Regions from separate parts of the Paenibacillus sp. FSL H7-0943 genome, predicted to be linked through region 2. Evidence: riboswitches for the same ligand, from Rfam matches in the RefSeq annotation. Region 2 holds a riboswitch; the other holds the start of a gene.

What was found. A riboswitch is a leader RNA that binds a small molecule or an ion and turns the genes downstream of it on or off. The one in region 2 is predicted to bind cobalamin.
Region 1: it holds a riboswitch for cobalamin, as region 2 does, so the genes downstream of both, NSQ55_RS02430 (anaerobic ribonucleoside triphosphate reductase) here and metE (5-methyltetrahydropteroyltriglutamate--homocysteine S-methyltransferase) in region 2, are expected to answer to the same signal.

Annotation. Positions count from the first base shown of each region.
Region 1 covers NZ_CP150148.1:549,129-554,294, reverse strand. Annotated here, with positions in the region: gene NSQ55_RS02450 (hypothetical protein) at 77-256, opposite strand; gene NSQ55_RS02445 (hypothetical protein) at 697-864, opposite strand; tRNA gene NSQ55_RS02440 (tRNA-Thr) at 1,099-1,170, opposite strand; gene NSQ55_RS02435 (MTH1187 family thiamine-binding protein) at 1,264-1,572, opposite strand; cobalamin riboswitch at 1,951-2,186, shown strand; gene NSQ55_RS02430 (anaerobic ribonucleoside triphosphate reductase) at 2,428-4,413, shown strand; gene nrdG (anaerobic ribonucleoside-triphosphate reductase activating protein) at 4,410-4,925, shown strand; gene NSQ55_RS02420 (ribonucleoside-diphosphate reductase subunit alpha) at 4,981-5,166, shown strand, end outside.
Region 2 covers NZ_CP150148.1:4,954,573-4,959,738, forward strand. Annotated here, with positions in the region: gene metE (5-methyltetrahydropteroyltriglutamate--homocysteine S-methyltransferase) at 1-2,291, opposite strand, end outside; cobalamin riboswitch at 2,446-2,652, opposite strand; gene NSQ55_RS21780 (undecaprenyl-diphosphate phosphatase) at 2,752-3,612, opposite strand; gene NSQ55_RS21785 (DedA family protein) at 3,663-4,286, opposite strand; gene NSQ55_RS21790 (FtsX-like permease family protein) at 4,304-5,166, opposite strand, start outside.

The DNA.
Region 1 (5,166 bases), 2.5 Mb from region 2:
ATTATTCCAGTCTTAAGTAACTCCTTTATTAAACTATCCTTTCCCGTTAGCATAACAACAGTATCAAACATTAAATTCAACCTGTATCAATAAAAAATCCGTTAACCTTCTGAACTTGCTGCCCGTTATTTTGGATAATCAAGTTCAGAGCATACAGCAGATATGAATACCGAAACGTAACTTCCATTTGATCATTCTGCAGCCGCGTGCGTGGAGCCTCAATGACCATCATGATTCCAAAGCGCTGAGAAACCACACAGAACCGCCACCCCGACCAAGAATAGGGGGTCCTTTTTTTGGCAAAACACAAAATATTAAGTATAATGTTATTGTCGAAACGCTAAGGCGTCTGTACAGGATGGCTACCTGGCACTGATGATGGCAGGCCAAGCGCTTTATAAAGTTTTCTTTATGTGTATTTATACTTTAGGAGCGTGGTTATCTATGAAAATTAATATTACCGCACATTTTAACATTGATATTACTTTATCTCTTCATCTGTTAGCCGTAGCCAGTCTTGCTTATGAACTCAGTTCACTGACGAGCTCGTGAAATTCGAGCGAAAAGTATCTGTACTAAGACACCTTGTGGTGTCTTTTTTTATTTTTATAGTAATTACCATCTAACCGATCTGCCCCCGCAAGAGAAAAGCAGCTTATGCTGCTCCTCCTCCACCATTCTTCATTCTGATTGCTGTCAGCTTGCGCCACACCTTCCGTCTGCTCGACAGTGACCACTAGTCATACCGTTTTCATTAGCGATTTCGCGCCATGTCTTATCTTCCTTGATACGTTTCTCCAGAAGAACAGGGAACGGCATTGGCTGTCCATCATATTCGACTTCAGGAAAGATTAGGCCATTCATCAATAAATATCACCCTGGGTACTTATTCACATGTTCTCCCCAACTTGCAGGAAGCAGTGCCCCGATGTATCTGAGATTCTATTCTAGGAACCCGAAAAGAAGTGGAGAAAATTGACGAGACACCCACTTTACTCGGATAAAGGGTAGAAGAATGGAAGAAGTCAGGGGGATTTAACGAAAAATGGCACGGTCCCGGAATCCCGGAAAACCGCGCCATTGCGCCATTCTTAGATATGCTGGTGAAGGGAATTGAACCCCCGGCCTACGCATTACGAGTGCGTTGCTCTACCCCTGAGCTACACCAGCTTAACGCTGTTTTTCTGTCAAACAAAAAATATTATACAACTTCCAGCCAGAAACGCAAGCCTATTTCTCCCTGTTTTCCGCCCTTCTAAAATGCTAATCCACCTGTAGCTTACGCTCCACAGACTCTAACTTTCCACGGCTAGTAGAGGGTTTATCGCGGCGGTCGTCTATTTTAAGTGAGGTAGAGACACGTTCTGCACCTGCGGCAAAAGGAGACTCATGCAAAGCTTCTACCGCGGCAAAAATGCGTTGCAGAGGCCCTTCGATGATCGTCCCCATGGACGTAAGTTCATAAGTAATCCCTTCTACTGTCTTCAGCACCCGCTGCATATCCGCAACATAGCTGCTAAGACTGGTACTGCCTGTTCCAATTGGAATAACTGTAACTTCAGCAATAGGCATGAGAATACCTCCTCGAAATTTTATAGTAGCTGTCTCCTCCCATTGTAACAATTCCACCGCTCTGTCACAAACTAAGCAAGATTATCCTCCCTTATCTCTTCTATTTCTTCTGATTACTCCAAAATATGACTTTGGGCTAAGGGTATTTTCTCATGAGCAAATTCTAGGGTCATCTGCACTATATTTATGGACTCTTTGTGGCATCTTTTCGGACAATTTATGAATCATTTCGCATCTCCCTGTGGATCAATTGTGGATTACTTATGGACAGCCTGTGGATCATTTGTGGAGTACTTTTAAAGAACCCGCTCCCCGCGCGGGTTTTCTAAAAAACTGTTTACAAACACAACATCTTGGGTTATTTTTATCTAACGACAACAAAATATAGTGGAGACAGGCGCTTTGATCCTTAACCGGATTTAGAGCTTAATAGGGAAGCGCGGTGAGAATCCGCTGCGGTCCCGCCACTGTAACCGGATGGCCTTCTTAAGCTTCTGGGAAGCTTGAGAATCCACATCTCCCGGCAAATGCCACTGAGGGTTAGGAACACCCTTGGGAAGGCGCCGAGAGATCCCACGGAAGCCAGGAGACCTACCTGTTTCGACGACACCAACTATTGATGCCTGCGAGGAACAGGGATGGTGTCCGCATGCGGTCATCTGCGTAGAGACCTCTGCAAATATCCGTGTGGATATTTACATAACGCATCGGGCATTTTCTGCCATCCTCGGGTAGGGGATGCTTTTTTTATGTAATCTGAACAAATATACGACTGCTTATAGCAGTCCAACTTCTTATGGATATATGGATTTGATGATAGATGTTTTTCTTTTATACTGAGAGGAGAGCTGTACAATGACGTTGTTGGAGAGACAATTTAATGGAGTAGAAAATGCACGGGAAGTTCTTTTAGAAGAGCTCATTGATTTAGGCCGGGATATTATCGACAGTCGGGATATGGACCTATTGCGCGAGAATGCCAATTTGAATGGAGAGAGTTTCTCCGGTAAAATGAGCAAGTTCGGCAGTGAATATTCAAAATGGTACGCCCGCAATTTTACGATGCCGCCACAGCTAGTGCAGGCTATTGATGACAATGTCGTCTATGTGCATGATCTGGATCAATACGCGATTGGAACGACGAACTGTATTTTTATCCCGTTTGATAAACTTCTCCGTGAAGGTTTCAATACCGGCAACGGCAGCGTTCGTCCTCCGAACTCAATAATGACAGCTATGTCTCTGGTAGCGATTATTTTCCAATCCCAGCAAAATGCTCAATATGGTGGTGTATCCGCCAATAAACTCGACTATGATCTGGCACCTTATGTAACCAAATCCTTCGCCAAGCTGTTCCGCAAGGGTCTGGATTATTTTGAAGAAGGACAAGCTGATGAATCTTTGGGCGAGATTACGATGAGCCGGACCGATCTGGCGGAGTTATATCCAAGAGCGTTCCGTTTTGCACTAAAGGAAACCGAAATCGAAACTCTGCAAGCGGCTGAAAGTATGGTACATAATCTGAATACCATGTCCAGCCGATCCGGTGGACAAATACCGTTTACCAGCATCAACTACGGTACTTGTACTTCACCAGAAGGTCAGCTTGTGATCAGTTCTCTGCTAACCGCAACTATGAACGGACTTGGCAGCGGAGAAACACCGGTGTTCCCGATTCAAATCTTCAAATGCAAGCAAGGAATCAATCAACAGCAAGGCGATCCTAACTATGAACTGTTCCTAAAAGCGGCTGAATGTTCTGCGCGCAGACTATATCCAAACTTCGCTAATCTGGACGCTCCGCTCAACTTGCAGTATTATGATCCAAGTGATCCTGATACGGAGTTCGCTACAATGGGCTGCCGAACCCGAGTGCTCGGTGACCGTTTTGGGCGTAATCATTGCTCTGGGAAGGGCAACCTTTCCTTTAATACACTGAATCTGGTTCGGCTAGGTCTGGCACACGGCACAGTAACAGGCAGACGTACCATCGCAGACGAAGCTGGCTTCTATGAAGATCTAAATCATTACATGGATATTGCGCTGGAAGGACTTCTTCATCGCTTCCACATCCAAACCGCACAAAAAGCTAAAGCTTCCGATTTCATGATGCGAGAAGGCGTCTGGGAAGGCGGCGAACATCTTGCACCTGATGACACTGTAGGCGATCTGCTGAAGCATGGCAGTCTGTCTCTTGGCTTCATCGGTATGGCGGAATGTATGAAAGCTATGTACGGTAAACACCATGGCGAGGATATGGAAGTTCATGCCAAGGCGCTGGCTATCGTGCGTCATATGCGGGACTATTGCGATCGGAAAAGTGAGGAACTGGATCTTAACATCACCCTGTTCGCAACTCCAGCAGAAGGTTTGTCCGGTAAATTCACCAAAGTTGACCGCAAGGTACTGGGTTCCATTCCGGGCGTAACCGACCGTGAATATTATACGAACTCTTTTCACATCCCTGTATACTTCGATCTGGGTGCTGCTCAGAAGATCAGCTTGGAAGCTCCTTTCCATGAATACTGCAATGCCGGGGCTATTTCTTATGTCGAATTAAACGGCAATGCCCGCAACAACCCATCGGCTTTTATCAAAATCATTAAATATGCGCTCGAACAACAGGTCAGTTATTTCAGCATTAACCATCCGATTGACCGCTGCTCCAGCTGTGGATACGAAGGCGTAATTGGGACAAACTGCCCTTCCTGCAACGCACATGAGAATGACGTGCACATCCGCCGTTTGCGCAGAGTTACAGGTTATTTAACCGGCGACTATCAGACCCGCTTTAATGCCGCCAAACAAGCTGAAGTACGGGATCGCGTTAAGCATCTATGAATATTTGCGGTTACTATCCGGAGTCGATTAACGAGGGAGAGGGCATGCGGGCCGTCCTCTTTCTCAGCGGCTGCCGCCATCGTTGCCCGGGATGTTTTAATCCCGAGACATGGAACTTTAAATATGGAGAAGTCTTCACCTTAGAACGACAACATGAAATCATTGCAGAAATCGCCGCTAACCCTTTGCTGGATGGTCTGACACTGGCAGGCGGCGATCCTTTTTTCTCAGCAGAAGAGTTGCTGGGGTTCATTCATGAGCTTCGCACTGTACTGCCAGGGTTCTCAATCTGGATTTACAGTGGTTATACGTACGAAGAACTTACAGCCCTTCCCGGTACGCCGGAGTGGAATCTACTTAAACAGTGTCAGGTGTTAATAGATGGAAGATTTGTAGAAGAACTGAAAGATACTACGCTTCTCTACCGGGGAAGCTCCAACCAACGCATTATCGACATTCCGGCCAGCATGAACGGCTCGGAGGTCTTTCTGTGGCAGCCTGCTGCGCTATAATATATCAATTTTTGATATTGAAAATTAATTTGAAATAAGAAGGGATGAACTAACTATGCCGCAATTCGTAGTAAAACCTGATAATCGCCAACTGGCTTTTGATGAGAACCGTCTCTCCGTCTACGCTGACCGTATTCTGGAAGGTCTCGATCAACTAAATAAAGAAACTTTGCTGCGTGGAGTGAATTCCAAACTGCGTCGTGACTCGGTAAGTGGAGAAGAAATCAGCAATGCCTTCACC
Region 2 (5,166 bases):
ATAACCCCTGACTTTTCCCTCGCAATAGCAGCAGCGCTTACCATGTTACGTAGTGCATCCTCTGTCTCCTGCCAGCCACGTGTTTTCAGACCGCAATCCGGATTAATCCAGAACTGTTCAGGGTCCAGCACCCGCAGCGCACGATCGATATTCGCCGTCATTTCTTCTACAGCCGGAACCCGCGGGCTATGGATGTCATACACTCCAAGACCGATTCCTTTATCATAGGCCTGCTCCTCAAAGCTGATAATCAGCTCCCCATGGCTACGTGAAGTCTCAATGGAGATTACATCAGCATCCATAGCCGATATGGAATCGATCATGTCATTGAATTCGCTATAGCACATATGCGTATGAATTTGTGTCGTAGCCTTCACATGGTTCGTAGCAACGCGGAACGACTTCACTGCCCAGTTCAGGTAATGCTCACGGTCTTCTGCCTTAAGCGGAAGTCCTTCACGTATAGCCGGCTCATCCACTTGAATCATTTCGATGCCTGCATCTTCCAACGCTTTTACTTCATGGCGAAGGGCAAGAGCAATTTGATTGGCTACCTCTTCCCGGCTGAGATCATCACGTACAAATGACCAATTGAGGATAGTTACAGGACCCGTCAACATTCCTTTAACCGGAAGCTTCGTCAACGATTGTGCATAGACACTTTCTTTAACAGTCATAGGCTGTATAAATGCAACATCCGCGTAGATCACCGGTGGCTTAACGCAACGGGAACCGTAGGATTGAACCCAGCCATTACTAGTAAACAAGTATCCGTCCAGCTTTTCTCCGAAAAACTCCACCATATCTGTACGCTCGAACTCACCGTGGACCAGAACATCCAGACCTAGCTTTTCTTGGAAGGTAATTGCATCCGCGATCTGCTCACGAACAAATCCATCATAACGCTCCTGATTCCAGACCCCTTTACGCCATTTCAATCTCGCCTGACGCACTTCTACTGTCTGCGGGAAGCTACCAATTGTAGTGGTTGGCAGAAGTGGAAGCTGCCATTTCTCTTGCTGCACCTTTAAGCGTTCAGCAAAAGGCAAACTGCGTTGGTCCGGCAAAGCTGCAAGTGCAAGCACTTGCTCCGCCACATCCTTACGACCACGCTCAGGTAGTGCGCGGAATGCTGCAATAGCTTCACGACTAGCGGCCAGCGCTGCTTTAGCAGCTTCTCCTTTATCTGCGAGGGCTGCTCCGAGCAAACTAAGCTCTGCAAGCTTCTCATCGGCAAAAGCTAACGCATTCTTAACTGTCGCCTTCAGCTTCACCTCACCTTGAACGGTGACTGGGACATGCAGCAGACTGCAAGAAGGCTGAAGAATAAGACGATCAAGCGGCACATGAACGCTGAGCTTTTCTACCAGTTGCAGCTTAGCGTCTAAATCGGAACGCCAGATGTTCCGTCCATCAATAATTCCGGCACCCAGCCATTTGTCCTTCGGCCAGCCAAGACGTTCGATAGAAGCCAGATTCGCTCCACCATCGTGCACAAAGTCAAGACCCAAGCCTTGAACAGGCAACTCTAGCAGTGCCTCCAACGGTTCAGCAGCTTCGAAATACGTCTGTAAAATAATATTCAAGCCCGGCACGGAGCCGGCAATTTCTGTGTATATCGAGTTAAGCAGTGTTAATTCTTCTTTACTTATGCCTGTAACAATCGCTGGCTCATCGATTTGTACCCAGCTTACCCCTTCTTGCTTCAGTTCCTGTAGCAGTTGAACATAGACTGGAACAAAACGTGCAGCAATCTTGGCGATATCTGCCGCTGCGTAACCTTTGGACAGCTTAAGGAAGGTATACAGACCTAAAAGTACCGGTTTACCTTCAATCCCTGCCTGCGATTTAGCAAAACGATAAGCCGCTAGAGGTTTATTTTCAGTCAGGCGTGGTGTTTGTGTGCCGATCTCTGGAACGATATAGTGATAGTTCGTATTGAACCATTTGGTCATCTCACAGGCAGTAGCCTCAGCATTACCACGGGCCATTGCAAAATAAAGATCAAGCCCGATGTCGCCGCCATCATACGTGTACCGTGGAGGTACAATTCCAAACATAACAGCCGTATCCAACACATGGTCATAAAAAGTAAAATCATTTACCGGAATAAGCTCAATTCCTGCCTCTTGCTGGGTCTTCAAATGCTGCAGCTGAATTGCTGCCATTTCGGAGCGGAATTGCTCCTCATTTATTTTCCCCTGCCAGTAGGCTTCCAGTGTCTTTTTCCATTCGCGGTTCTTTCCGATTCTCGGATATCCAAGATTGCTTACTTTTACTTTATTCGTCATCTCGATACACTCCCTCTTCCATCTCTTATTTCAAACTCCAAAGCTACTTGCTTTCCTATAAAAAAGAGCGCCCTTCCCTAAAAAAGTCAAAGGGAAAGACGCCCATGATATACCCATGGTTAACGTCTAACACCTCCCTATCTTCCGTAGGTGAAGCAGTGCTGTTGAAACAGGCAGGTCTCCTGGCTAGCGGCGTCAACATCTTGAGCAGTCTTCCCAGCAGTAGTAAATTGCCAGTGACCTCTGTTGCTCGAGATTCTTCCGTTACAGTGGCGGGACCGCATCGGCTTCGAACCGAATTTCCCTATTAAGCCTACCGAATTACTATTTTCCGGTCAGCACCTGTCTCCGATATCATTCATCATTTGAGTGTCTTAATCTGATGTCATCATACGTGAAAGCCCCAGCAATCTGCAATAGATTACTGGGACTTCTGTTATATCGATTCCTTATAACGGACTTAGAAAAATACGAAATATACTACAGCAGCAAGAATTATACGGTATATAGCAAACGGTAAGAGCTTGATACGATTGATCAGTTTTAAGAAGAATCGCATCGATAACAGCGCAAATAGGAAGGCACTAATAAAGCCTGCGATAAAAAACGGCAATGCATCCATGGTGAAATATTGCCAGTTTTTCATCAGTGACAACAGACTGGCACCTGCCATGATGGGTACTGCCATAATAAACGTAAAATCAGCAGCGGCACGATGGCTCATCCCGAGAAGTACGCCACCAGAAATCGTCGAGCCCGAGCGTGAAAATCCAGGCCATAACGAAAAACACTGTACAAGACCTACACCAAGTGCCTGTTTGTATGTAATCTGATCTACACTCTCAGTTCTGATCTTCTTCGGCCCAAACAGATCGGCAATAATCATTAATACAGCCCCAATCACTAGACCAATTAACACTGTTGAGGTAGAGAATAAATGCTCATCAATATAATCATTAAACAGAACACCTAACACACCTGCAGGCACTAACCCTACCAGAACCTGAGTCAGCTTGAGATGCCCGCCCTGCTCCAACTGCGGTAGCTCCTCTGTTACAGGATCCAACTGCTTACGGCTGAAACGCTTTAAGCCTAACAAATCAATGAACCGATTTCTAAAAATCACAACAACCGCTAATATTGAACCCAGTTGAATAACTACTTTGAAGGTATTTGCCGTATATTGTCCAAATAACTCCTGTGATTTCAGCCACATATCATCAACAATAATCATATGACCCGTGGAGGATACTGGAGCAAATTCGGTTAAACCTTCAACAAGCCCCAAAATAATGGCTTTAATAATCGTTAATAGCTCCATGTGTTTCCCTCCTTTTTAATAGTCATTTCTATTATCAGTCCTCTACCCGCTTAGCCCTCAGTGTTCATTCTCCGGCTGCGTTTGCGGAAGTACAGAAACCCAAGGATAACTAATCCGCCAGCAATTAGTACATAGACTACATTGGAGTACACATCCATGTACATGGCAATGTCTTCCCAGGATTCGCCCAATGCCGCGCCAATAAGCACAAGCAGCAAATTCCATCCCAATGTGCCAATCGTTGTGAAGATCATAAATACTCCAAATTTCATGCCCGACATTCCCGCCGGAATCGAAATCAGACTGCGGACCAGCGGAACCATCCGACAAAACAATACAGTCCAGTAGCCATATTTATCAAACCAGGCGTCAGCCTTGTGGATATCTTTTTTAGTGACGCGAATTAGGCCCCCCCAGCGTTCAACCAGTTTCTCTAACCGGCTCACATCCAATAATCGGCCAATATAATAGAGAATTACTGCACCCAGTAGTGAGCCAGCCGTGGCAGCAATGATTACACCAGGGATCGTCAAGCTCGTCGTAGTCGTCATAAATCCTCCAAAGGGCAGGATCACTTCTGAAGGAATTGGTGGAAATATATTTTCAAAGGCCAGCATCAGAAAAATACCGAAGTAACCAAACTGCTCCATAAAATCTGTAATCCATGCTTGCATCTTGTTACCCCCATTTCTCATATCAAGTTCTTCTTCAGGTTGCGTAAATAGCGGCTGCGAATAAAAAAGAAGTATAGTCCTTGAACAGCCAAATATCCGAGTAACACCGCGCCTGTCTCCGTTGCGATAGATAAGTAGAACAACCGTTGAAGCGCAATAAAGGCAAACACACTGTGTAAAATAGCTATTCCGACCGGCACAAAAAACAACAAAGACAGCTGAATCGTAACTATTCGATTGAGTTCTTTATCCGTAAGCCCCATCTTGGACAAAGTGGAATATTGATTGCGATCATGATCAAGATCGGTATATAACCGGAAGTAAAGAAAGCTGCCTGCCGCAATAAAAAAGACAGTACCCACCAGCAAGGAAGCAAAAAGCATTGTGTTATACAATGTTTTCTGAAGTTCAAACAGCGTGCCGCTGATCACAATCGCATACGGAGAATCACTTTCATAGGACTGTTTGCCTTTATGGGCAAGATCAGCTGCGATACCTACCGTCTGCGGAAAATCCTCTACATAAAAACCTGTATAAAGATCCGTCTGCACGGGATCAATAGCACTGTAAAGCTCGTCACTGATCACGACACCACTAAAATCCCCGCCATCTCTACCATCCAGCTCCGGCAATAAATATTCGGCAATGGGGACTTGCTCGGTATAACCTATTTCTTTAATGACAAGTCCTTGCTGCAAGGAATAGACCGCTTTTACTCTGCCTTCTGTTAAACTGCGATCCCGCTGCGAACCAATCATCACCAGACCTTCGTTGCCCACCAGAGCACGCTCAGCCGTTGTGAAACCTGCACGTTGCAGGGCGAGATTATAATCACTGAAAGCAATCAAGGGAAGGCGTAAAGTGCGATCGGGTCCAGTCT